Regions from separate parts of the Streptomyces sp. PTL18 genome, predicted to be linked through region 1. Evidence: riboswitches for the same ligand, from Rfam matches in the RefSeq annotation. Region 1 holds a riboswitch; each other region holds the start of a gene.
The links. A riboswitch is a leader RNA that binds a small molecule or an ion and turns the genes downstream of it on or off. The one in region 1 is predicted to bind cobalamin.
Positions count from the first base shown of each region.

Region 2: it holds a riboswitch for cobalamin, as region 1 does, so the genes downstream of both, AC5WS8_RS19275 (ribonucleoside-diphosphate reductase subunit alpha) here and nicT (Nickel transporter NicT) in region 1, are expected to answer to the same signal.
Region 3: it holds a riboswitch for cobalamin, as region 1 does, so the genes downstream of both, AC5WS8_RS23640 (cobalamin biosynthesis protein) here and nicT (Nickel transporter NicT) in region 1, are expected to answer to the same signal.

Region 1 covers NZ_JCAJZO010000004.1:196,463-203,960, forward strand. The annotation lists gene AC5WS8_RS09905 (hypothetical protein) at 1-1,169, shown strand, start outside; gene AC5WS8_RS09910 (ArsR/SmtB family transcription factor) at 1,210-1,557, opposite strand; cobalamin riboswitch at 1,648-1,855, shown strand; gene nicT (Nickel transporter NicT) at 1,884-2,987, shown strand; gene AC5WS8_RS09920 (YcnI family copper-binding membrane protein) at 3,010-3,768, opposite strand; gene AC5WS8_RS09925 (hypothetical protein) at 3,810-4,424, opposite strand; gene AC5WS8_RS09930 (TOBE domain-containing protein) at 4,527-4,925, shown strand; gene modA (molybdate ABC transporter substrate-binding protein) at 5,106-5,924, shown strand; gene modB (molybdate ABC transporter permease subunit) at 5,921-6,772, shown strand; gene AC5WS8_RS09945 (ABC transporter ATP-binding protein) at 6,769-7,498, shown strand, end outside.
Region 2 covers NZ_JCAJZO010000009.1:135,559-143,056, reverse strand. The annotation lists gene AC5WS8_RS19285 (bifunctional albaflavenone monooxygenase/terpene synthase) at 1-186, shown strand, start outside; gene AC5WS8_RS19280 (ribonucleotide-diphosphate reductase subunit beta) at 293-1,321, opposite strand; gene AC5WS8_RS19275 (ribonucleoside-diphosphate reductase subunit alpha) at 1,321-3,675, opposite strand; cobalamin riboswitch at 3,799-3,936, opposite strand; gene AC5WS8_RS19270 (GNAT family N-acetyltransferase) at 3,989-4,495, opposite strand; gene mctP (monocarboxylate uptake permease MctP) at 4,601-6,238, opposite strand; gene AC5WS8_RS19260 (DUF3311 domain-containing protein) at 6,235-6,501, opposite strand; gene AC5WS8_RS19255 (GntR family transcriptional regulator) at 6,630-7,394, opposite strand.
Region 3 covers NZ_JCAJZO010000013.1:51,407-58,904, reverse strand. The annotation lists gene cobN (cobaltochelatase subunit CobN) at 1-2,994, opposite strand, end outside; gene AC5WS8_RS23645 (cobyric acid synthase) at 2,991-4,499, opposite strand; gene AC5WS8_RS23640 (cobalamin biosynthesis protein) at 4,496-5,452, opposite strand; cobalamin riboswitch at 5,554-5,692, opposite strand; gene AC5WS8_RS23635 (hypothetical protein) at 5,952-6,254, shown strand; gene AC5WS8_RS23630 (hypothetical protein) at 6,341-6,556, opposite strand; gene AC5WS8_RS23625 (inorganic phosphate transporter) at 6,570-7,498, opposite strand, start outside.

The sequences.
Region 1 (7,498 bases):
CCACCGCCATCGTCCTCGGCGCGATCGTCCTGTGGAAGATGCTGCCGACGCCGTGGCGCTCGGCGGCCACCATGGTCTGCCTGGGCTTCGGCATGATCCCGATGTACGCCCGCCTCGGCTACCCGGCGGTCCTCGCACTGGCCTTCCTGATCCCGGTGGTGGTGCGCTGGACGCGGATGGGCACGGGCGGCCCGGCCGACTGGGCGCGGGCGGCCTGTCTGGGCGCCGCCTGTGCAAGCCAGCAGTTGCCGTGGTTCGTGACGCCGTTCCTGCTCGCCGGTGTCTACGCGCTGCGGCGCGGCGAGCAGGGGGCGCGCGAGGCGGCCCTCGCGGTGGGGCGGATCGTGGGGATCGCCGCCGGTACGTGGCTGCTGGTCAACGGGTATTTCATCGTGACCGAGCCGCGCACCTGGATCGAGGGGATCGCGCTGCCGCTCATCCAGGGTGCGATCATCCACGGCCAGGGCCTGGTCGGCATCTCCCTGTACTACACCGACGGCAGCGACCTCCTGTCCTGGTACTCGCACGCGAGCATGCTGCTGGTGGCGGGCCTGCTGGCGCTGTTCGTGCTGTTCGTGCGCCGGCTGGGTCCGGCGGCGACCGTGCTGCCCTGGTGCGCGTTCTTCCTGGCGACCCGTTCGCAGGACGGCTACTACCTGATGATGACGCCGCTGTGGCTGGCGGCTGCTGTCACCGCGCCGCCCGCCGCGTTCGCCACCGCCTGGCAGCCCCGGCTGCTGCAGGGCCGACGGACGGCCCGCATGGTGCTGGCCGGGGCCCTGGTGGTGCCGGCCCTGGTGGCGGCGACGGTGGCGGCGACCGGGAAACCGCCGTTGCGGATGCAGGCCGTCGGCTCCACCCGGAAGGCCGCGACCGTGGAGACGCTCACCGTCCGCGTGGACAACACCGGCGGCTTCGCCGTCCGGCCCCACTTCATGGTGACGATCGGCCACGGCGCGAGCCTTTGGTGGAAGGTGCTCCAGGGCCCGTCGTCCGTCGGCGCCCACGCCACGGCCACTTACCGGATCCAGGCGCCGGGCAAGGGGTTCACCGTGCCCAGGAAGGGCGTCCGCGTTCGGCTGCGCGCCTTCACCGAGTCACCGCTGACGCTGTCCAGCCAGGACATCCACCTGGCACCGCACAAGGCCCCGGCCGCGCACAAGAAGTGAGCTGTCGGCGCGACAGCGGGCTGTCTGCGGTGAGTCCCCGTCAGGTCACCTGCTTCAGCAGCTCGTTCACCACGGGATCGATCACCCGGTAGCGGACGATCCGCCCCTCCTTCTCACCCGCCACCACCTCGGCCGTCCGCAGCAGCCGCAGCGCCTGCGAGACGGCCGGGTCGTTCATGCCGGTCGCCACCGCCAGGTCGGAGACCGCCAGCGGCCCGGCCCGGTGCAGGGCCAGCAGCAGGGCGAGCCGGCCGGGGTCGGCGAGCAGCGAGAAGCGTTCGGACCAGGTGCGTACGGCCTCTGGGGCGCCGATGGCCTCGATGGCCTCGCAGACCCGGTGGCCGTCGATGGTGCGCCTGCCGGCGCGGTCGGCGGGGACGAGATGCATGCGCACATCCTCCCAGGCACCCCCGTGTGATCTTCGATACCTCGGATACCTGCGCAACTGTGCAGTCTTGCAGGCGTTCTGACCCGGACCCTAAGGTGGTCGGGCCGTGGTGCTCGGGAAGACCGGTGAAAGCCCCCAGGGGGCTCAGGCCGGAGCGGCCCTCGCCACTGTGATCGGGGAGTTCCCGTCCCGTGCCGCCCGTACCCAGCGGGTGGCGCCACTGGCCGCCAGGCCGGGAAGGTTGGGACGGGCGCGTTGATCCGTCAGCCAGGAGACCGGCCACGGCATCTCACGAAGTGATCCACGAGGTGCTGGAGCGTGACCGTATGACCCTGACCGACCCCGCCCTGCCCGGGGCCGCCTCCTTCCGCTGGCGGCGCGAGGACACCGTGCGCACTGCCGGACTGCTGGCGGCGATAGCGGCCCTGCACGTGGTCGCGTTCGGAATCCTCTTCCTGCTGGTGGTACCGGAGCACTACCAGGTCGGCACCAAGGCGTTCGGCATCGGCCTCGGCGTCACGGCGTACACGCTGGGCATGCGGCACGCCTTCGACGCCGACCACATCGCCGCCATCGACAACACCACCCGCAAGCTGATGGCGGACGGCAAGCGCCCGGTGTCGGTCGGGTTCTGGTTCGCGCTCGGGCACTCCAGCGTGGTGGTCCTGCTCGCCCTGTTGATCGCGGGCGGGACCCGGCTCGCCGACCGTGTCACCAGCGAGCACTCGAGTACCCACCAGATCCTCGGGTTCATGGGGACGACGATCGCCGGCACGTTCCTCTACCTGATCGCCGCTCTCAACCTGCTCGCCCTGCTCGGCATCCTCAAGGTCTTCAGGGCGATGCGCGCCGGGACGTACGACGAGGGGGAACTCGAGCGGCACCTGGACTCCCGGGGGTTCATGCACCGGGTGCTCGGCCGCCTGACCAGGTCGATCTCACGTCCCGGCCAGATGTACCCGCTGGGTTTCCTCTTCGGGCTCGGCTTCGAAACGGCCACCGAGGTCACCTTGATGGTCATGGCGGGCTCGGGCGCGGCGGCCGGTCTGCCCTGGTACGCGATCCTGTGCCTGCCGCTGCTGTTCACCGCCGGGATGTGCCTTTTCGACACGCTCGACGGCACGTTCATGAACTTCGCCTACCAGTGGGCCTTCTCCAACCCGGTGCGGAAGGTGTTCTACAACCTCACGATCACCGGGCTGTCGATCGCGGTGGCCTTCCTGATCGGCACGATCGAGCTGGTCGGAGTGCTGCACGACAAGCTGGACCTCAGGGACGCGGTGACGGGCTGGATCGCCGGGCTCGACCTCGGCAACGTGGGCTTCGTCATCGTCGGGCTGTTCGTGGCCGTATGGGCGGCGGCGCTGGCGTACTGGCGGATCGCCAGGGTCGAGGAGCGCTGGCGTCCCCGTCCCGCCGACGGGCGCTGACGCCGGCAGGACGGGGACCCGGTCACTCGCCGCCGGAGGAGGCGGAGGCGCCGGTGGTGCGGCTGCGGGCGATCGCGAAGCCCGCGGCGGCAAGGCCGAGGACGCCGACGACAAGACCGGCGATCCCGAGCCCGCGGGCGGTGGAGTCGCTGGTGGCGGCGGCCTTCGTGGTGGCGGTGCCCGGCTTCTCCGCGCTGCCGGCGGGCGCCGCGGTGGAAGCGCCGCCCTCCGCCGTGCCCTTGGCGGTCAGCTGGAGCACCGGTGCCGGGTTCTCCGGCTCGTCCTGCCCCTTCTGGGCCTCCTCGATCCAGCGGACGACGTTTCCGTCGGAGTAGGTCTGCAGTGTCTTGAACGTCAACTGATCGGTGTTCTCGGGAAGTTGACCGAAGGCCACGTTGAAGTCCTGGTACTGGCCGTGCCGGATGCGGCCGCCGGTCCAGGTGATCTGGGAGACCGCGTCGGTGATGGTTCCGTCGTCCGTCTTGACCGGGTTCTTGAGCTTGGTGGTGGTCACCTGCGCGGTCCAGCCGTCCTGCGGGGTGACCAGCACGCCCAGGATCGGGTGGTCGGTGGGCAGGAAGACCTGCACCTTGGTGGTCGCGGCGGTGTCCTCCTCGTTGGGCACCCGGAAGGTCAGCACACCGTCCGTCGCCCCCTTGGCGTAGCTCTCGGGATGGACGGTGACATGGGCGAAGGCCGCGCCGGCCGCGGTGAGGACACCGGCTGCGGTGAGCGCGGCGACGGTGGTGGCGCGGCGCAGGGTGGTACGCATGCGGGACATGGGTGAGCAAGCTCCGTACTGGTGCTGGGAGTGGGGGGGGTTCAGACGGTGTACGGGGCTGCTGGTGGCGGGCCGCGCCGGTACAGGGCGTGGCGGAGCAGCGCCTGCCCCGGGAGCCGGCGCCGGTGGGCGTACGGGCGCGGCGGCCCGACGTACGCGGGCAGCGGTGCCGTACGCCACCGGACGGCGAGGCGCGGGACGAAGGCGGCGGCCTTGCGCAGCAGCGACCACAGGGCGGCCTCACCGCGCCGCAGGCACCAGGAGGCCAGCAGGGCGGCGACCAGGTGTGCGGCGACGGCGTGCGAGGTCATGAGGCGCGGCGCGGCGGCCATGGGCATGCCAGGCATCCCGGGCATCATGCCCGGGATACCCATCGGCATCGGTACCGGCCCGGCCGCGTCGAAGGCGAGATGGAGCCCGCCCTGTACGACGAGCATGGCGAGGGCGATGCCGGGCAGCGAGCGCTCACGCCCGGCGAGCGCCGCTCCGGCGGCGAAGACGGGCAGGAACCCGGCCGCGTCCGCCCACACCGGCGGCACCGTGCCGGTGGCCACCGTGTGTCCGCCGACTGCGAGCAGCACGCACACGACGGCGAACACCGCCGCGCGCAGGCCCCGCACCGTCCAGGACACGTCCATGAGGTGGGATCCTGCCACGCGGACACCCTTGATCAAGCCCGTTTCCGCAGATCCGGCGCGCCCGGGGCACCCCGGGGGCGCGTTGCGGACGGGGGGGCGCGGACGCCTATCGTGGCGCGCATGCAGTCCTACACGATCGGTCAGGCAGCCCGGCTGCTCGGGGTCAGCCCGGACACCGCGCGGCGGTGGGCGGACGCGGGGCGGGTGGCGACCCGGCGCGACGAGAGCGGGCGGCGGGTCATCGACGGCGGGGATCTGGCCGCGTTCTCGGTGGAGCTGGCGCGTGGCGGCACCGGCGAGGAGGACGCCCCCTCGTACACCTCGGTCCGCAACGCCTTCCCGGGCATCGTCACCGCCGTGAAGCTCGGTGACGTGGCCGCCCAGGTGGAGATCCAGGCGGGCCCGCACCGCCTGGTGTCCCTGCTGACCCGGGAGGCCGTGGAGGAACTCGGCCTGGAGGTCGGCATGGAGGCCACCGCCCGGGTGAAGTCGACGAACGTCCATGTCGACACGGCCTGAGACCCTCGCCCCACAGCACCTCCGGCACCTCCGCGTGAACGCACATGCCCACCACCGTCACCCGGAGTCCCGGCTCTTGCGATGCCACGGGGCTCTTCCAGGTCGCATCTGCGCCGGTATGATCGGCGCATCGGAGGGGTGTGCTGCTCCCTCCCGGACGACAGAGGGAGTGGACCCGTGATGATCCGTTCCGTGCGCCGGCTGGGCCGGACGGCGCGGGTGACCGGCGCCGGGGCCGCCGCGCTGCTGGCCCTGACCGCCTGCTCCTCCTCGTCGGACTCCCCCGGGTCGGCGGCGTCCGCCGCGCCCTCGTCGCCGAAGGTGTACGGCACGGTCACGGTCTTCGCCGCCGCCTCCCTCAAGGAGAGCTTCACGGCCCTGGGCAAGGAGTTCGAGAAGGAGCACCCCGGCACGAAGGTGTCCCTCAGCTTCGGCGGCAGCGACACCCTCGCCGCGAGCATCACCGGCGGCGCTCCCGCGGACGTCTTCGCGGCGGCGAGCCCGAGGACCATGGCGATCGTGACGGACAAGGGGGACACGGCCACCTCCCCGGTCACCTTCGTGCGCAACCGGCTGGAGATCGCCACCCTGCCGGGCAACCCGGACAAGGTCTCCTCCCTGAAGGACCTCACCAGGTCCGGCCTGAAGGTCGTCCTGTGCGACAAGACCGTGCCGTGCGGGGCCGCCGCGCAGAAGGCGCTGGCCGCCAGCGGTCTGAAGCTGACGCCGGTGTCGTACGAACAGGACGTGAAGAGCGCCCTGAACAAGGTGGAACTGAAGGAGGCCGACGCCGCGGTCGTCTACCGGACCGACGTGAGGGCGGCGGGTGACAAGGTGCGGGGCGTGGAGTTCCCCGAGTCCGCCCGGGCCGTCAACGACTACCCGATCGCCCTGCTGAAGAACGCGCCCAACGCGGAGGCGGCGAAGGCGTTCGTCTCACTGGTGACCTCCGCCGAGGGGCGCGAGGTCCTGACCGGGGCCGGGTTCCTCAAGCCATGACCGGGATCGACGCGTCCGGCGCCGCGGCCGACACCCTGGTGGGCGGACCGCGGCGCGCACGTGTCCGCCGGATCGGTGTTCCGCTGCCGCTGCTGCTGCCCGCGCTCGTGGGCCTGGCGTTCCTGCTGCTGCCGCTGGTGGCGCTGCTGGTGCGGACCCCCTGGCACACCCTGCCGGAGCAGCTGGCCTCCGCCGCGGTGTGGCAGGCGCTGCGGCTGTCCCTGGTGAGCGCCACCGCGGCGACCGCCGTGAGCCTGGTCCTCGGGGTGCCGCTGGCCTGGCTGCTGGCCCGTACGGACTTCCCGGGCCGGGGGCTCGTGCGGGCCCTGGTGACGCTGCCGCTGGTGCTGCCGCCGGTGGTGGGGGGCGTGGCTCTGCTGCTGGCGCTCGGCCGCAACGGCGTGGCGGGGCGGTGGCTGGACTCCTGGTTCGGGATCACCCTGCCGTTCACGACGGCCGGGGTGGTGGTCGCCGAGGCGTTCGTGGCGATGCCGTTCCTGGTCATCAGCGTCGAGGGCACGCTGCGGGCCGCCGATCCGCGCTACGAGGAGGCCGCGACGACGCTCGGCGCCTCCCGCTTCACCGCGTTCCGCCGGGTGACGCTTCCGCTGATCGCACCGGGCATCGCGGCCGGGGCGGTGCTGGCCTGGGCGCGGGCGCTCGGCGAGTTCGGGGCGACGATCACCTTCGCGGGCAACTTCCCGGGCCGTACGCAGACCATGCCGCTGGCCGTCTATCTGGCCCTGCAGAACGACCCGGCAGCGGCGATCGCGCTGAGCCTGGTGCTGCTGGCGGTGTCGATCGCGGTGCTGGCCGGGCTGCGGGACCGCTGGATGACGACGTCATGACCCGCGCCCACCAGGCCACCGGGCACCGCGCCCCCGCCGGCGCGCGCGACGACGGCCTCGACGCGCGGATCGTCGTCGAGCGCGGTTCCTTCCGGATCGACGTGGCGCTGACCGCCGCGCCCGGGGAGGTGGTCGCGCTGCTCGGGCCCAACGGCGCCGGGAAGAGCACCGCCCTGCGCGCGCTGGCCGGGCTGGTCCCGCTCTCCGGCGGTCATCTGCGGCTCGACGGGGCCGCGCTGGAGCGTACTCCGCCCGAGGCGCGCCCCGTCGGGGTCGTCTTCCAGGACTATCTGCTCTTCCCGCACCTGTCCGCGTTGGACAACGTGGCCTTCGGCCCGCGCTGCCGGGGCGCGTCCAAGGCCGAGGCGCGGGCGGTGGCCGCCGGGTGGCTGGAGCGCATGGGGCTCGCCGAGCACGCGGGCGCCAGGCCCCGCCGGCTCTCCGGCGGCCAGGCCCAGCGCGTCGCGCTCGCCCGGGCGCTGGCCGTCCGGCCCCGGCTGCTGTTGCTCGACGAACCGCTCGCCGCGCTCGACGCCCGCACCCGGCTGGAGGTGCGGGGCCGGCTCCGCCGCCATCTGGACGAGTTCGAGGCGGTGGCCGTGCTGGTCACCCACGACCCGCTGGACGCGATGGTCCTCGCCGACCGGCTGGTGGTCGTGGAGCACGGCCGGGTCGTCCAGGAGGGCATCCCCTCCGAGATCGCCCGCCGTCCGCGCACGGACTACA
Region 2 (7,498 bases), on a different contig from region 1:
ACCCCGTTCGGCGTGGGCAACCGGAAGTGCCCGGGTGACCACTTCTCGATGGCCGAACTCACGCTCCTCACCGCGGTGATGGCCTCGGCCTACCGTTTCGAACAGGCCCCCGGGTCCGAGTCCGGGCCCCGCATCGGCATCACGCTCCGCCCGCGCCGGCTGCTGCTGAGGGCCGTGCCCCGCTGACCACCGGCACCGGACGGACGTGCAGCCGGCCCGCGAGCCACCTGCACGTCCGTCCGGCAGACGTGCGGCGTCGTGCCCCGGGAACGTGGACGGGTGTGGACGGGGCCTAGAAGTCCTCGTCCAGGGCGACGGTCCCCTCCACCGCGACCTGGTACGCCGACGGACGCCGCTCGAAGAAGTTGGTCAGCTCCTGGACGCCCTGCAGCTCCATGAAGGAGAAGGGGTTCTCCGAGCCGTACACCGGGGCGAAGCCGAGGCGTGCGAGGCGCTGGTCGGCAACGCACTCCAGGTACTGCCGCATCGAGTCTGTGTTCATCCCCGGCAGGCCGTCACCGCAGAGGTCGCGAGCGAACTGCAACTCGGCCTCGACGGCCTCCCGAAGCATGTCGGTGACCTGCTGCCGGAGCTCGTCGTCGAAGAGGTCCGGCTCCTCCTCGCGGACGGTGTCCACGACGTCGAAGGCGAACGACATGTGCATCGTCTCGTCGCGGAACACCCAGTTGGTGCCGGTGGCCAGGCCGTGCAGCAGGCCCCGGCTGCGGAACCAGTAGACGTACGCGAAGGCACCGTAGAAGAACAGGCCCTCGATGCACGCGGCGAAGCAGATGAGGTTGAGCAGGAAGCGCCGGCGGTCCGCCTTGCTCTCCAGGCGGTCGATCCGCTCCACGGAGTCCATCCACCTGAAGCAGAACTCGGCCTTCTCGCGGATGGAGGGGATGTTCTCCACGGCTGCGAAGGCCGCCGCACGGTCGTCCGGATCCGGGAGATAGGTGTCCAGAAGTGTCAGGTAGAACTGGACGTGGACGGCCTCCTCGAAGAGCTGCCGGCTCAGATAGAGCCGGGCCTCGGGCGAGTTGATGTGCTTGTAGAGGGTCAGCACCAGGTTGTTCGCGACGATCGAGTCGCCGGTCGCGAAGAAGGCCACCAGGCGCCCGATCAGGTGCTGCTCGCCCGGGGTGAGCCTGCCGAGGTCGGCGACGTCCGAGTGGAGGTCGACCTCCTCGACGGTCCAGGTGTTCTTGATGGCGTCCCGGTAGCGCTCGTAGAAGTCGGGATAGCGCATGGGGCGCAGGGTCAGCTCGAAGCCGGGGTCGAGGAGGTTCTGGGGACGGGTGGTGCCGGTGGTGCTGGTCATTACTGGCAGGCCTCGCAGGACTCGGGGTTCTCAAGGGAGCAGGCGACGGCTTCGGCGTCCGGGGTCGCCTGCTGGACGGGGACGGCGGCCTGAGCCGCGCGGGCGATACGGGTCGCCGGGCGGGAGCGCAGGTAGTAGGTCGTCTTCAGGCCCCGCTTCCAGGCGTAGGCGTACATCGACGAGAGCTTGCCGATCGTCGGCGTCTCCATGAACAGGTTCAGCGACTGGGCCTGGTCCAGGAACGGGGTGCGGGCGGCGGCCATGTCGATCAGACCGCGCTGCGGGATCTCCCACGCCGTGCGGTAGAGCCGGCGTACGTCCTCGGGGATCCAGGCGAAGCCCTGCACGGAGCCGTTCGCGTCCCGCAGCGCCTCGCGGGTGCGTGCGTCCCAGACGCCGAGCGCCTTGAGGTCCTGCACCAGGTACGAGTTGACCTGGAGGAACTCACCGGACAGCGTCTCGCGCTTGAAGAGGTTGGAGACCTGCGGCTCGATGCACTCGTAGGCGCCCGCGATGGACGCGATGGTCGCCGTGGGCGCGATGGCGAGCAGCAGCGCGTTGCGCATGCCGACCGCGGCGATGCGTTCCCGCAGGGCCGCCCAGCGCTCCGGCCAGGTCGGCTCGACGCCGTAGTGGTCGGGGTGCAGCACGCCCCGCGCCGTGCGGGTCTCCTCCCACGCCGGCAGGGGGCCGTGCCGCTCGGCGAGGTCGGCGGAGGCCTCGTACGCGGCGAGCATGACCCGCTCGGCGATCCGCGTGGACAGGGCCTTGGCCGCGGGGGAGTCGAAGGGCAGCCGCAGCTTGAAGAAGACGTCCTGCAGGCCCATCGCGCCGAGGCCGACGGGACGCCACCTGGCGTTGGAGCGGGCCGCCTGTCCGGTCGGGTAGAAGTTGATGTCGACGACGCGGTCGAGGAAGGTGACCGCGGTGCGGACGGCCGCGTCCAGCCGCTCCCAGTCCATGTCGCCCTCGGCCACGAAGGCGCCGAGGTTGACGGACCCGAGGTTGCAGACCGCCGTCTCCCCGTCGTCCGTGACCTCCAGGATCTCCGTGCAGAGGTTGGAGGAGTGGATCACGTGGCCCGGCTCGGCGGTCTGGTTGGCGGTGCGGTTGGCGGCGTCCTTGAACGTCATCCAGCCGTTGCCCGTCTGCGCGAGGGTGCGCATCATGCGGCCGTACAGATCCCGGGCGGGGATCGTCTTCCTGGCGAGCCCCGCCGCCTCGGCCCGGCGGTAGGCGGTGTCGAACGCCTCCCCCCACAGGTCGGTCAGCTCGGGCACGTCCGAGGGGGAGAACAGCGACCACTGCTCGTCGGCGTCGACCCGGCGCATGAACTCGTCCGGGATCCAGTGCGCCAGGTTGAGGTTGTGGGTGCGGCGGGCGTCCTCGCCCGTGTTGTCGCGCAGCTCCAGGAACTCCTCGATGTCCGAGTGCCAGGTCTCCAGGTAGACGGCGGCGGCACCCTTGCGCCGGCCGCCCTGGTTCACGGCGGCGACCGAGGCGTCGAGGGTCTTCAGGAACGGGACGATGCCGTTGGAGTGCCCGTTGGTGCCGCGGATCAGGGAGCCGCGGGAGCGGATGCGGGAGAAGGCGATGCCGATGCCGCCGGCGTGCTTGGAGAGGCGGGCGACCTGGTGGTAGCGCTCGTAGAGGGAGTCCAGCTCGTCCTTCGGGGAGTCGAGGAGGTAGCAGGACGACATCTGGGGGTGCCGGGTGCCGGAGTTGAAGAGGGTGGGGGAGGAGGGCAGGTAGTCGAGCCGGCTCATGAGCCCGTAGAGCGCCGCGACGTCGTCCACCGAGTGGGGGCTGTCGTCCTCGGCCAGGCCCGCGGCGACGCGGAGCATGAAGTGCTGGGGCGTCTCGACGACCGTGCGGGTGATCGGGTGCCGCAGGAGGTAGCGGCTGTGCAGGGTGCGCAGGCCGAAGTAGCCGAAGCGGTCGTCGGCCTGCTCCTCCACCAGGGCGTCGAGACGGCTGGCGTACAGGCGTACGAACGCGGCGGTGCGGTCCGCGATCAGTCCTTCCCGGTGGCCGACGGCGATGGACTCGGTGAACGACGTGACGCCCTGGGAGGCGGCCTCGGCGCGGATGCCGATGGTCAGCAGGCGGGCGGCCAGCTTCGAGTAGGCGGGGTCCTCGGAGATGAGTCCGGCGGCCGCCTCCGTGGCCAGCTCGCGCAGCTCGGCGTCGTCGGCGCGGGCGGACCGGCCGCGCAGCGCGGCGGCGGCGACCCGCCCGGGGTCGGCGTCGGGGAGGTCGGCGGTCAGCTCGGTCAGGGTCCGCAGCAGCGCGGCACCCGGACCGTCGGTTTCCAGACCTGTGGCTGAAGCCGGATCGGCTGGCGCGATGGTCACGTGGGGCTCTCCCTCGCTCGGCACGGGGCCTGGCGGAGGGCAGGGGGCAGCTCACGAGCGCACACGGCGTCGCGCCCACCGGCCCATTCCACGAGGCCCGGACGTCAGGGCACCCGGACCGGACGGCCGGGCGCGCTGTCGGCAGGTCCTCGGACTGACGCTCGTGCGGGTCCGCCTGGGGCGGGCACGCACAGGTACACCGTTGCGGGACAGTTCCGGATTCGCACCGGATTCCCCTGCGGCGACAGCGAGCATGAGCATACATCTTGTGCCGGGCTGTGATGTCGCCCCCAGATGTTGTGTCGCGGTGGCCTCAGAGCGTCAACTCGTAGGTGAGGAGAGTGATGTCGTCGAGGTGGGGGAAGGGGTTCCAGTCCCGCTCGGGTGCGCGAACGAATCCCATACGTTCGTAGATGCGGTGGGCGGTGCGCATGGTCCGCTGGGTCGACAGCACGACCCGTACGCAGCCGTCGGTGGCCCGGGCGCGGTCGACGCAGGCCCGGACGAGGGCCTCCCCGACGCCCCGGCCGCGTGCGTCGTGCGCGACCGCGAGCATCCGTATCTCGGCCTCTCCCGGTCCTGCGATGTCGGCCATGGGGCCGCCGGCCGGTACGAAGGTGACGCCGCCGAGCAGACTCCCGTCCGCCACGGCCGCCAGCACCTGTGCCGCGGCCGCCCGTCCCGCCACGTCCTTCAGTTCGCCGAGATAGGCGTCGCTCTCGCCGAAGTCCAGGAGACCGTCCTGGAGGTAGGCCCGAGCGGTGATCTCGCCGAGCGTGCCGTATTCGTCCGGGGCCGCCGGCCGGATGGTGAAGTCCATGGGCCGAGTGTGCCGGACGGGTACGACAACGGGCCGCCGGATTTCCTCCGGCGACCCGCTGACCCGCTGACCCGCTGACGCGCTGACCCGGCGTACGACGTGGACTCAGTGCGAGGCGCCCGCCGTGGCCGGCGGCAGCTGCACCTGCACCCCCGGGTCGCCCGCGTCCGCCGTGTAGTCCTCCGGCTTCGTCTCGTCGATGCCGTCGGGGGCCTTGACCGCCTTCAGGACGAAGGTCAGGACCACCGCCACCGCCACGTTCAGGACGAACGCCGTCAGACCGATGTAGCCCATCTCGCCGATGCCCGGGATCATCGCGTTGGACCCGCCGAAGTGCTTCTGCGCCGGGTTGGACGGGGACGCGACGCGATAGGCGGCGACCGTGCCGTAGACCATGCCCACCGCCCAGCCCGCCAGCAGCGCCCAGCGGTGGAACCAGCGCGTGAACAGGCCGCCGACCAGAGCGGGGAAGGTCTGCAGGATCCAGATGCCGCCCAGCAACTGGAAGTTGATGGCGACGGTCTTGTCCATCGTCAGGACGAAGACGAGCGCGCCCACCTTCACCAGCAGCGACACGATCTTGGAGACCCGGGTCTCCTCCTTGGCCGTGGCGTCCGGCTTGATGAAGTCCTTGTAGACGTTGCGGGTGAAGAGGTTCGCGGCCGCGATCGACATGATCGCCGCGGGCACCAGCGCGCCGATGCCGATCGCCGCGAAGGCCACACCCGCGAACCAGTCCGGGAACATGTTCTCGAACAGCTGCGGGATCGCCAGCTGCCCGTTCTTGACCTTCACGCCCGCGGCGACCGCCATGAAGCCGAGCAGCGCCAGCAGGCCCAGCATCAGCGAGTACAGCGGCAGGATCGTGGTGTTGCGGCGGATCACCTCACGGCTGCGCGAGGACAGCGTCGCGGTGACCGAGTGCGGGTACATGAACAGCGCGAGCGCCGATCCCAGCGCCAGCGTCCCGTACGTCCACTGGGTCGCCTCGGCCGGAGCCAGCGCGCCGCGCGGCTTGCCGGTCACCGGGTTGACCTGCGCCAGCGCGTGCCCCGCCTTCGCGAACACCTCGTCGAAGCCGCCCAGCTTGATCGGGATGTAGATGATCGCCACCGCGATGACGATGTAGATCAGTGCGTCCTTCACGAACGCGATCAGCGCGGGCGCCCTCAGACCCGACGAGTAGGTGTACGCGGCCAGCACACCGAAGGCGATCAGCAGCGGCAGGTCCTTCACGAACCAGTTGGTGCTCTCGCCGCCGCCGACGCCCATCACGTCCAGCACGGCCTGGATGCCCACCAGTTGGAGCGCGATGTAGGGCATCGTCGCCAGGATGCCGGTCAGCGCCACCGCCAGCGACAGGCCCTTGGAACCGAACCGGCCGCGCACGAAGTCCGAGGTGGTGACGTATCCGTGCCGGTGCGAGACCGACCACAGGCGCGGCAGGAAGGTGAAGATCAGCGGGTACACCAGGATGGTGTAGGGCACCGCGAAGAAGCCCGAGGCGCCCGCCGCGTAGATCGCCGCCGGCACCGCCACGAACGTGTACGCGGTGTACAGGTCGCCGCCGAGCAGGAACCAGGTGATCCAGGTCCCGAACGAGCGGCCGCCGAGGCCCCATTCATCGAGGCTGTGCTCGTTCTCCGCCCTGCGCCAGCGCGCCGCCAGGAAGCCCATGACGGTCACGGCCAGGAAGAAGAAGACGAAGACGCCGAGCGCGACGCCGTTCACGCCGTCCTTCACTGCGACGCACCCCCCTTGCCGCCGGCGCGGGCGCGCTGGTCACGCTGCCACAGCTTGTAGGCGAGCATCGTCAGCGCCGTGGAGATGATCACCCACAGCATCTGGTACCAGTAGAAGAACGGGATGCCGATGAACGCGGGGTCCGTCTTGGCGTACGAGCCGACCCACAGCATCGCGACGAAGGGTGCTACGAGGCAGAGGGCGATGACGACGCGCACCGGCGTCACCACCGCCGCTCCGGCTGCATCTGACTGATCGGACATACGGCTCCGTCCCTCACTGTCACCTGTTCATCTGTGTAATGCGCAGGCAATGTAGGTGACCTTGCCATGGGAGCGGAAGCCCTCGTCCGCACATCGGCACGGAGTGGACCCGAGGAGTGCTCTGCGCCCTACTCCGCGGGCCGCTTCAGCCTCGCCACGAACTTGTACCGGTCCCCCCGGTACACCGACCGCACCCACTCCACCGGCTTGCCCTCGCGATCCAGCGAGTGGCGGGAGAGCATCAGCATCGGCAGGCCCACGTCCGTGCCGAGCAGACCCGCCTCGCGCGGGGTGGCCAGCGAGGTCTCGATGGTCTCCTCGGCCTCCGCGAGATGGACGTCGTACACCTCCGCGAGCGCCGTGTAGAGGGACGTGTACTTCACCAGCGACCGGCGCAGCGCCGGGAAGCGCTTGGCGGACAGGTGCGTCGTCTCGATCGCCATCGGCTCACCGCTGGCCAGCCGCAGCCGCTCGATGCGCAGCACCCGGCCGCCGGCCGAGATGCCGAGCAGTCCGGCGAGCGTGTCGTCGGCCGTGACGTAGCCGATGTCCAGCAGCTGAGAGGTCGGCTCGAGTCCCTGCGCGCGCATGTCCTCCGTGTACGAGGTCAGTTGCAGCGCCTGGGAGACCTTCGGCTTGGCGACGAACGTGCCCTTGCCCTGGATGCGCTCGAGCCGCCCCTCGACGACCAGTTCCTGCAGCGCCTGGCGCACCGTCGTGCGGGAGGTGTCGAACTCCGCGGCCAGCGTGCGCTCGGGCGGCACCGGCGTCCCCGGCGGCAGCGTCTCCGTCATGTCGAGCAGATGCTTCTTCAGACGGTAGTACTTGGGCACGCGCGCGGTGCGGACGGTCGCCCCGCCCTCGCTCTCCGCACTGCTGACGTCGGTGCTCATGCTCTGCCTTCCCGGCTCCGGATGCCGAAGCGACCGACAGGGCGTCGGTCACGGCTCACATCGTGGCACGGCCTCATGGGGAGCAGGGCCGCACGCTCCGTGAT
Region 3 (7,498 bases), on a different contig from region 1:
GCGGGCGTCGATCAGCGGCAGCAGCCCGGCGCCGTACGCGCCCGGCTTGGAGCCGAAGACACGGGCCGTCGCGCGCCGCCGGTCGCCGTGCCGGGCGGTGTCCTCGTCCGCGTGCGCCTTCACGAAGTTGCGGTCGGCGGGCTCCTCCAGCTCGGCCACCGCACGCACCGCGTCGTCGATCAGAGCGACGACGTGCGGGAACGCGTCCCGGAAGAAACCGGAGATGCGGACCGTGACGTCGATGCGGGGGCGACCCAGCTCCTCGAGGGGGATCACCTCGAAACCGGTCACCCGGCGCGAGGCGTCGTCCCACACCGGGCGGCAGCCGAGCAGGGCCAGGATCTCGGCGATGTCGTCGCCCTGGGTGCGCATCGCGGAGGTGCCCCAGACCGTCAGTCCGACGGACCTCGGGTACTCGCCGGTGTCCTGGAGGTAGCGGGCGACCAGCGAGTCGGCGAGGGACTGGCCGACCTCCCAGCTCAGGCGGGACGGGATCGCCTTGGGGTCCACGGAGTAGAAGTTGCGGCCGGTCGGCAGGACGTTGACCAGGCCACGGGTGGGGGACCCGGACGGGCCCGCCGGGACGTAACCGCCGTCCAGGGCCTTCAGGATGTGGTCGATCTCATCGGTGGTGCGGGCGAGACGCGGGACGACCTCGGTGCACGCGAACTCCAGCACCGCGACGGCGTCCGGGAGTTCGGTGCCCAGCACCTCCCGCACGAGAGCACCGCTCTCGGAGGCCGCCCAGCCCCGCTCCTCCATGCCCTCCGCGATCCCCCGGCACAGCTGCTCCAGCAGGTCGATCGCGTCCGCCGCCGTACGCGACGGGCCGGCCACCAGTTCGGTCAGCTCCACCGGCACCTTCACCGGCGCCCCCGGCTCGGCGAGCAACTCCTTCTCGACCAGGCCGAAGTGCTCCGCCAGCGAGGCCCGAAGGCCCGGCAGCGCGTTCGCCTGCCCGCCCCACACCTGCGAGGCACGCAGCACGGCCAGCACCAGGTTCACCCGCGGCTCGCCGACCGGACCGCCGCCCAGGATGTGCAGGCCGTCGCGGATCTGCACGTCCTTGATCTCGCACAGATAGCCGTCGATGTGCATGACGAACTCGTCGAACTCGTCGTCGTCCGGCTGCTCGTCCAGGTGCAGGTCGTGGTGGAGCTCGGCCGCCTTGACCAGCGTCCAGATCTGGGCGCGCACGGCCGGCGCCTTGGCGGGGTCCAGGTCGGAGACGAGCGCGTACTCGTCGAGGAGCTGCTCCAGCTTCGCCAGGTCGCCGTAGGTGTCGGCGCGCGCCATCGGCGGGACGAGGTGGTCGACGACGGTGGCGTGGCCGCGCCGCTTGGCCTGGGTGCCCTCACCGGGGTCGTTGACGATGAACGGGTAGACCAGGGGCAGGTCGCCGAGGACGGCGTCCGGCGCGCAGCCCCCGCTGAGACCGAGGCCCTTGCCCGGCAGCCACTCCATCGTGCCGTGCTTGCCCATGTGGACGATCGCGTCGGCGCCGAAGCTGTTCTCGAGCCAGCGGTAGGCCGCCAGGTAGTGGTGCGACGGCGGCATGTCCGGGTCGTGGTAGATGGCGATGGGGTTCTCGCCGAAGCCGCGCGGCGGCTGGATCATCACCACGACGTTCCCGAACCGCAGGGACGCCAGCACGATGTCGTCGCCGTCGACGTAGAGCGAACCCGGCGGCTCGCCCCACGCCTGAACCATCGCGTCCCTCAGCACCGGATCGAGCGTGTCGAACCAGGCCCGGTAGTCGGCCAGCGGCACGCGCGCGGGGGCGGCGGCCAACTGCTCCTCGGTCAGCCACTCCACGTCGTGACCACCGGCCTCGATGAGGCGGTGGATCAGCTCGTCACCGCCCGCGGGGTACTCGGTCAGGCCGTATCCCGCGTCCCGCAGCGCGTCCAGCACCCGTACCGCGGAGGCGGGCGTGTCCAGGCCGACCGCGTTGCCGACCCGCGAGTGCTTGGTCGGGTACGCGGTGAAGACGAGCGCGATCCTCTTCTCCGCGTTCGGCTTGTGCTTCAGTCGTGCGTGGCGTACGGCGATCCCGGCGACCCGCGCGGCCCGCTCCGGGTCGGCCACGTACACCGGGACGTCGTCGGGGCCCTGCTCCTTGAAGGAGAACGGAACGGTGATCAGGCGGCCGTCGAACTCGGGGATGGCGACCTGCATCGCCGCGTCCATGGGGGACAGGGCGGCGTCCGACTCCTCCCACGCGGCGCGCGACGAGGTCAGGCACATCCCCTGCAGCACCGGGATGTCCATCCCGGCCAGCGCGCCGATGTCCCAGGCCTCCTCGTCACCGCCCGCCGACGCCTGCGAGGCGTGCGTGCCGCCGGCCGCGAGGACCGTGGCCACCAGGGCGTCGGCCCGCCCCAGGATCTCGTACAGCCCGGCGTCGGCGCCGCGCAGCGAACCGCAGTACACCGGGAGGGCGTTGGCGCCGTGCGCCTCGATCGCGTCGCACAGGGTGTCCACGAAGGCGGTGTTGCCGCTGAGTTCGTGGGCGCGGTAGAAGAGCACGCCGACGGTCGGACGGCCCTCGGTGAACGGGCGCTCGCCGTGGACGCCGTACTCCGGCATCTTCCGCGGCTCGTCGAACCCCTCGCCGGTCAGCAGCACCGTGTCGGACAGGAAGCGGGCGAGTTCGGTGAGGTTGGCGGGGCCGCCCTCGACCAGGTACTTCAGCGCCTCCGCCACCACACCGGCCGGTACGGACGACTCGGCCATCAACTCGGCGTCGGGGACCGCCTCCCCGCCCAGCAGCACGGTCGGGACGCCGGACGCCTTCAGCCGGGCCAGCCCGTCCTCCCAGGCGCGCTTGCCGCCGAGCAGGCGTACGACGGCGATGTCCGCGCCCTCGATCAGGCCCGGAAGCTCCTCGGAGACGTCCACGCGGGTGGGGTTGCCGATCCGGTAGGGGGCGCCGGAGGCACGGGCCGCCAGCAGATCGGTGTCGGCGGTCGACAACAACAACACTGTGCTCATGCGGGCGCTCCCGGTGGAATGAAAGGCAGTCCTTGCGGCGCGCCCGACTCGATGAGCCGCCACAGCGCGTCCGTGTCCGCGTGCTGTTCGATCAGGTCGCCGAGCCGGTCGAGCTGCTCCTCGCGCAGCACGGCGAACGAGGTGTCGGGGGCCGGCACGAAGCGGCGTCCCGCGGCGGCGGCCACCTCGCGCAGGAAGGCCCGCCGGAATCCGTCCGACTCCAGGGAGCCGTGCCAGTGGGTGCCCCAGGTCTGGCCGACCCGGCAGCCGTCCAGGAAGGCTTCCCCACCGGTGACGTCGGCGACCCCGTGGTGGATCTCGTACCCCTCGACCCGCTCGCCGAGGGCCTCCCCGGCCGGCCGGGTGAGGGTCTTCTCGCGCGCGAACCGCACCCGGACGGGCAGCACGCCCAGCCCGGGGACTTCGCCGGCGCGGGACTCGACCTCGTCCTCGATGTGCTCGCCGAGGATCTGGAAGCCGCCGCAGACGCCGAGGACGGGGCGTCCTTCGGCGGCCCTCCGGACGAGGGCGTCCGCGAGACCGCGCTCGCGCAGCCACTCCAGCGCCCGGACGGTTCCCCGGGTTCCCGGGACCACCACGAGGTCCGCGTCCGCCAGCTCCTCCGGCCGGTCCACGAACCGCACCACGACCCCCGGTTCGGCGGCCAGCGCGTCGACGTCGGTGAAGTTGGACATCAGCGGGATCGCGCAGACGGCGACCCGCAGCACGTCCTCGCCGACCGGAGGAGTCACCGTGGACTCCCGGACGGTGCCCCGCAGCGAGACCCTCAGTCCGTCCTCCTCGTCGATCCCGAGCCCGCGCCGGAACGGCAGCACCCCGTACGTCCGCCGCCCGGTGAGACCCCGGAGCATCTCCAACCCCGGCTCCAGCAGGCCGACATCGCCCCGGAACTTGTTCACCAGGAACCCGGCGACCAACTCCTGGTCCTCCGGCGAGAGCAGCGCGACGGTCCCGAAGAAGGACGCGAACACGCCCCCACGGTCGATGTCACCGACGACGAGAACGGGCAGCCGGGCGTTGCGGGCGATCCCCATGTTCACGATGTCGGTGCGCCGCAGGTTGATCTCGGCCGGACTGCCGGCCCCCTCACAGATCACCGCGTCATACGTGCCCCGCAACTCGGCCAGGCAGTCCAGCACGGTGCCGAGGAGCCGCTGCTGCCGCCCCCCGTGGTAGCCGCGCGCGCTCAGTTCACCGACCGGCCTGCCGAGCAGCACGACCTGGCTGCTCTGCTCGCCGCCCGGCTTGAGCAGCACAGGGTTCATCAGCGCGGTCGGCTCGATACGGCACGCCTGGGCCTGCATGGCCTGCGCCCGCCCGATCTCGGCGCCCTCGCGGGTGACGAAGGAGTTGAGGGACATGTTCTGCGCCTTGAACGGCGCGACCTTCACCCCCTGCCGTACCAGCCAGCGGCAGATCCCGGCGGTGACGACGCTCTTGCCGGCGTCGGAGGTGGTACCGGCGACGAGGAGTCCCCCGCTCACGACGTCCCTCCCTTCGCGAGAAGCCTTCGGGCCGCCAGGCGCCCGGCGACCGTGATGCCGAGCGCCAGCCCGCTCACGCGCCGGGAGAGCCGTACGGCCCGCTCGATGTCGTCCGTGCGCACGGCGCGCCCGTCGCCGTTGAGGACCGGCCGGTGCTCCACGCGCCCCCCGTACGACAGCGTCCCGCCCAGCCGCACGCCCAGGGCGCCCGCGAACGAGGCCTCCACGGGCCCGGCGTTGGGGCTCGGATGCTTGGCGGCATCGGCACGCCAGGCGCGCAGGGCGCCCCGCGGATCCGGGCCCGCTGCCGCCGCGAGCACCGCGGTGAGCCGTGCCCCCGGCCACCCGGCGAGGTCGTCGAGCCGCGCGGAGGCCCACCCGTAGCGCCGGTAGCGGGGCGACTTGTGCCCGACCATGGCGTCGAGGGTGTTGACGGCGCGGAATCCCACGAGACCGGGCACCCCGGCGACGGCCCCCCAGGTGAGCGCGCCCACCACGGCGTCGGAGGTGTTCTCGGCGACGGACTCGACGACCGCCCGCGCGATCCCGTCCGCGTCCAGCGCCTGTGGATCCCGTCCACACAGATGGGGAAGGCGCGCGCGTGCGGCCGTCACGTCCCCCGCCTCCAGGGCGCGCCCGACGGCCCGCGCCTCCCGGGCGAGCGACGTGCCCCCGACCGCGGCCCAGGTGGCGGCGGCGGTCAGGGCCACGGAGGCGGCGGGGGAGGTACGTACGGAGCGCGCGGCCAGGGATCCCAGCGCCACGGCGCCACCGGCGCAGACGGCGGTGTGCAGCGCGCCCCACCCGCGGTGGTCCCGCCACAGCACCCGTTCCACGGCCGCCGCGGCCCGCCCGAACGCGGCGACCGGATGTCCGTGGCGTGGATCGCCCAGCAGGAGGTCACCGAGAAGGCCGGCGGCGGCGCCGTACGCGAAGACGCGATCGGCACCCATCGGCTCAGCCGACCGTGCGGTCGGACGGGGCCCGGTGACAGAACCTCAATCGGCAGCCGCGCATGGCGATATGTCCTCACTCAGGGTGTCCACGCCCTGGTTCGACGAGACCGGCGGTGAGAGTTCCTGGCTCCCGGGGAGTTCTTCCCCGGTGACAGTGGCGGGACCGCGCCGGATTCGCACCGGCTTCCTCTCCTGCCGCCGTACTGGCCCCGGCAGTCCACCACGCGCCCAGAACACCCGTCAACTTGCTCTTGACCTGCGATGCTGTGGTGTGCTGAGTCCCACACCGCTGAAATCACGTCAGTTGCCCGAATGGGTGCTTTTCGGAGCTGAGTGGCGTTCGTGGGGCGCGCGTTCCGGCGCGTGACTCGAAACGGCGCACCGGCCCGGTGCTCGTCTTTCGCCGTACGACGGGGTGTGCTTTGCTGGCCGGACTCGAGAAACCCGGCAGTGGACGGAGTCCGAGCGAACCGTCCAGAGGGCGGGAGGGACCCACATGGGGGACAGGGCCAAGGAATTCTCGGCGGGCGCGGGCGGTCCCCACGCGCCGCACCTTTCGCCGGTGGCGGCGCTGGCACTCTTCTCCCTGACGACGGGGATGTTCGCGGTCGGGATCGGTGCGCTGGCGGCACTGCTGGTGCCCGGAGCCCCGGCGCGGGCCCTTGTCTGGCTGGTGGTCACCATCGTGACCGCCGCCTGCGCGGGGCTGTGGTGGGGCCTCACCCCGGTCCCGGAGCGGCTGCGCGTCCTGGGCCGGGCGACGGCGGCCCTCCGGACCCGGGACTCGCGGACCCCCTGACCCAGGACATGAGGAACCCCCGCGGCACATGGCTGCGGGGGTGACTCGAAGGGTCGCGGCTGCGGGGGCTCCGGATGCTCCCGTCGTCAGGCGACGATCAGTTGGATGCCGTACGCGACCGCCGCCACGCACGCCGCGAAACACACGTACGCGCCGGTGGCCGCCAGGGTGGCCGCGCCACCCCGGGCCGAGTCCTTCTTGGTGAGGCCCACGACGCCCAGGGTGAACAGGCCCACCAGGGCCACGGTGACCGCGAGGCTGACGCCGAAGACGGAGCCGAGGGCTGCCCAGTCGATCTTCATGAGTGCTGATTCCTTAAACCGTGGCGGCGGGGGCCGGCTCCGGGGAGGGGCCGGCGTCCGGGGCCGGGATCGTGGCCTGCAGGTCGGCGGTGGCGTCCGTGTCCGCCGGGTCGGTGCCGGGCACCGCACCGCCGGTCGCGGTCGTGGTGGCGTCGGCCGTGATGACGGGGCCCGCCGGGGGCGGGACGACCGCTGCGATCGCGGCCGTGACGACGCCCGCGGGCTCCGTCTCGACGTCGTTGACGTTGTCCACCGTGACCGGCTTGCGCCGGGACAGGGTCCAGATGACACCGGCGCCGGCTACCAGCAGCACACCGGTGGCGATCGTGCCCCAGGTGCCCTGCTTGGTGAGGAGTTCGGCGCCCCCTCCGACCAGGCCGGCCGCAGGCAGCGTCAGTACCCACGCGACGAGCATCCGGGTCGCGGTGGACCAGCGGACCACGCCCCCCTTGCGGCCGAGGCCCGCGCCCATGACGGCGCCGGAGCAGACCTGCGTGGTGGAGAGCGAGAAGCCGAGGTGCGAGGAGGCGAGGATCGCGGTCGCCGCGCTGGTCTGGGCGGCGAAGCCCTGCTGCGGCGCCAGGTCCGTCAGGCCCTTGCCGAGGGTGCGGATGATGCGCCAGCCGCCCAGGTAGGTGCCGAGTGCGATGGCCAGTCCGGCCGAGACGATGACCCAGGTGGGAGGGTTCGAGCCGGGGGCGATGACACCGCCGGTGACCAGGGCCAGCGTGATGACGCCCATCGTCTTCTGGGCGTCGTTCGTGCCGTGCGCCAGGGAGACCAGGCCGGCCGAGGCGATCGACCCGGCGCGATAGCCCTTCGCGGTCGCCTTCTCGTCGGCACGGCTGCCGATCACGTACGACAGCCGGGTGGCGAGCATCGAGGCCAGGCCCGCCACGACCGGCGCGGCGACCGCGGGGATCAGGACCTTGGTGACGATCG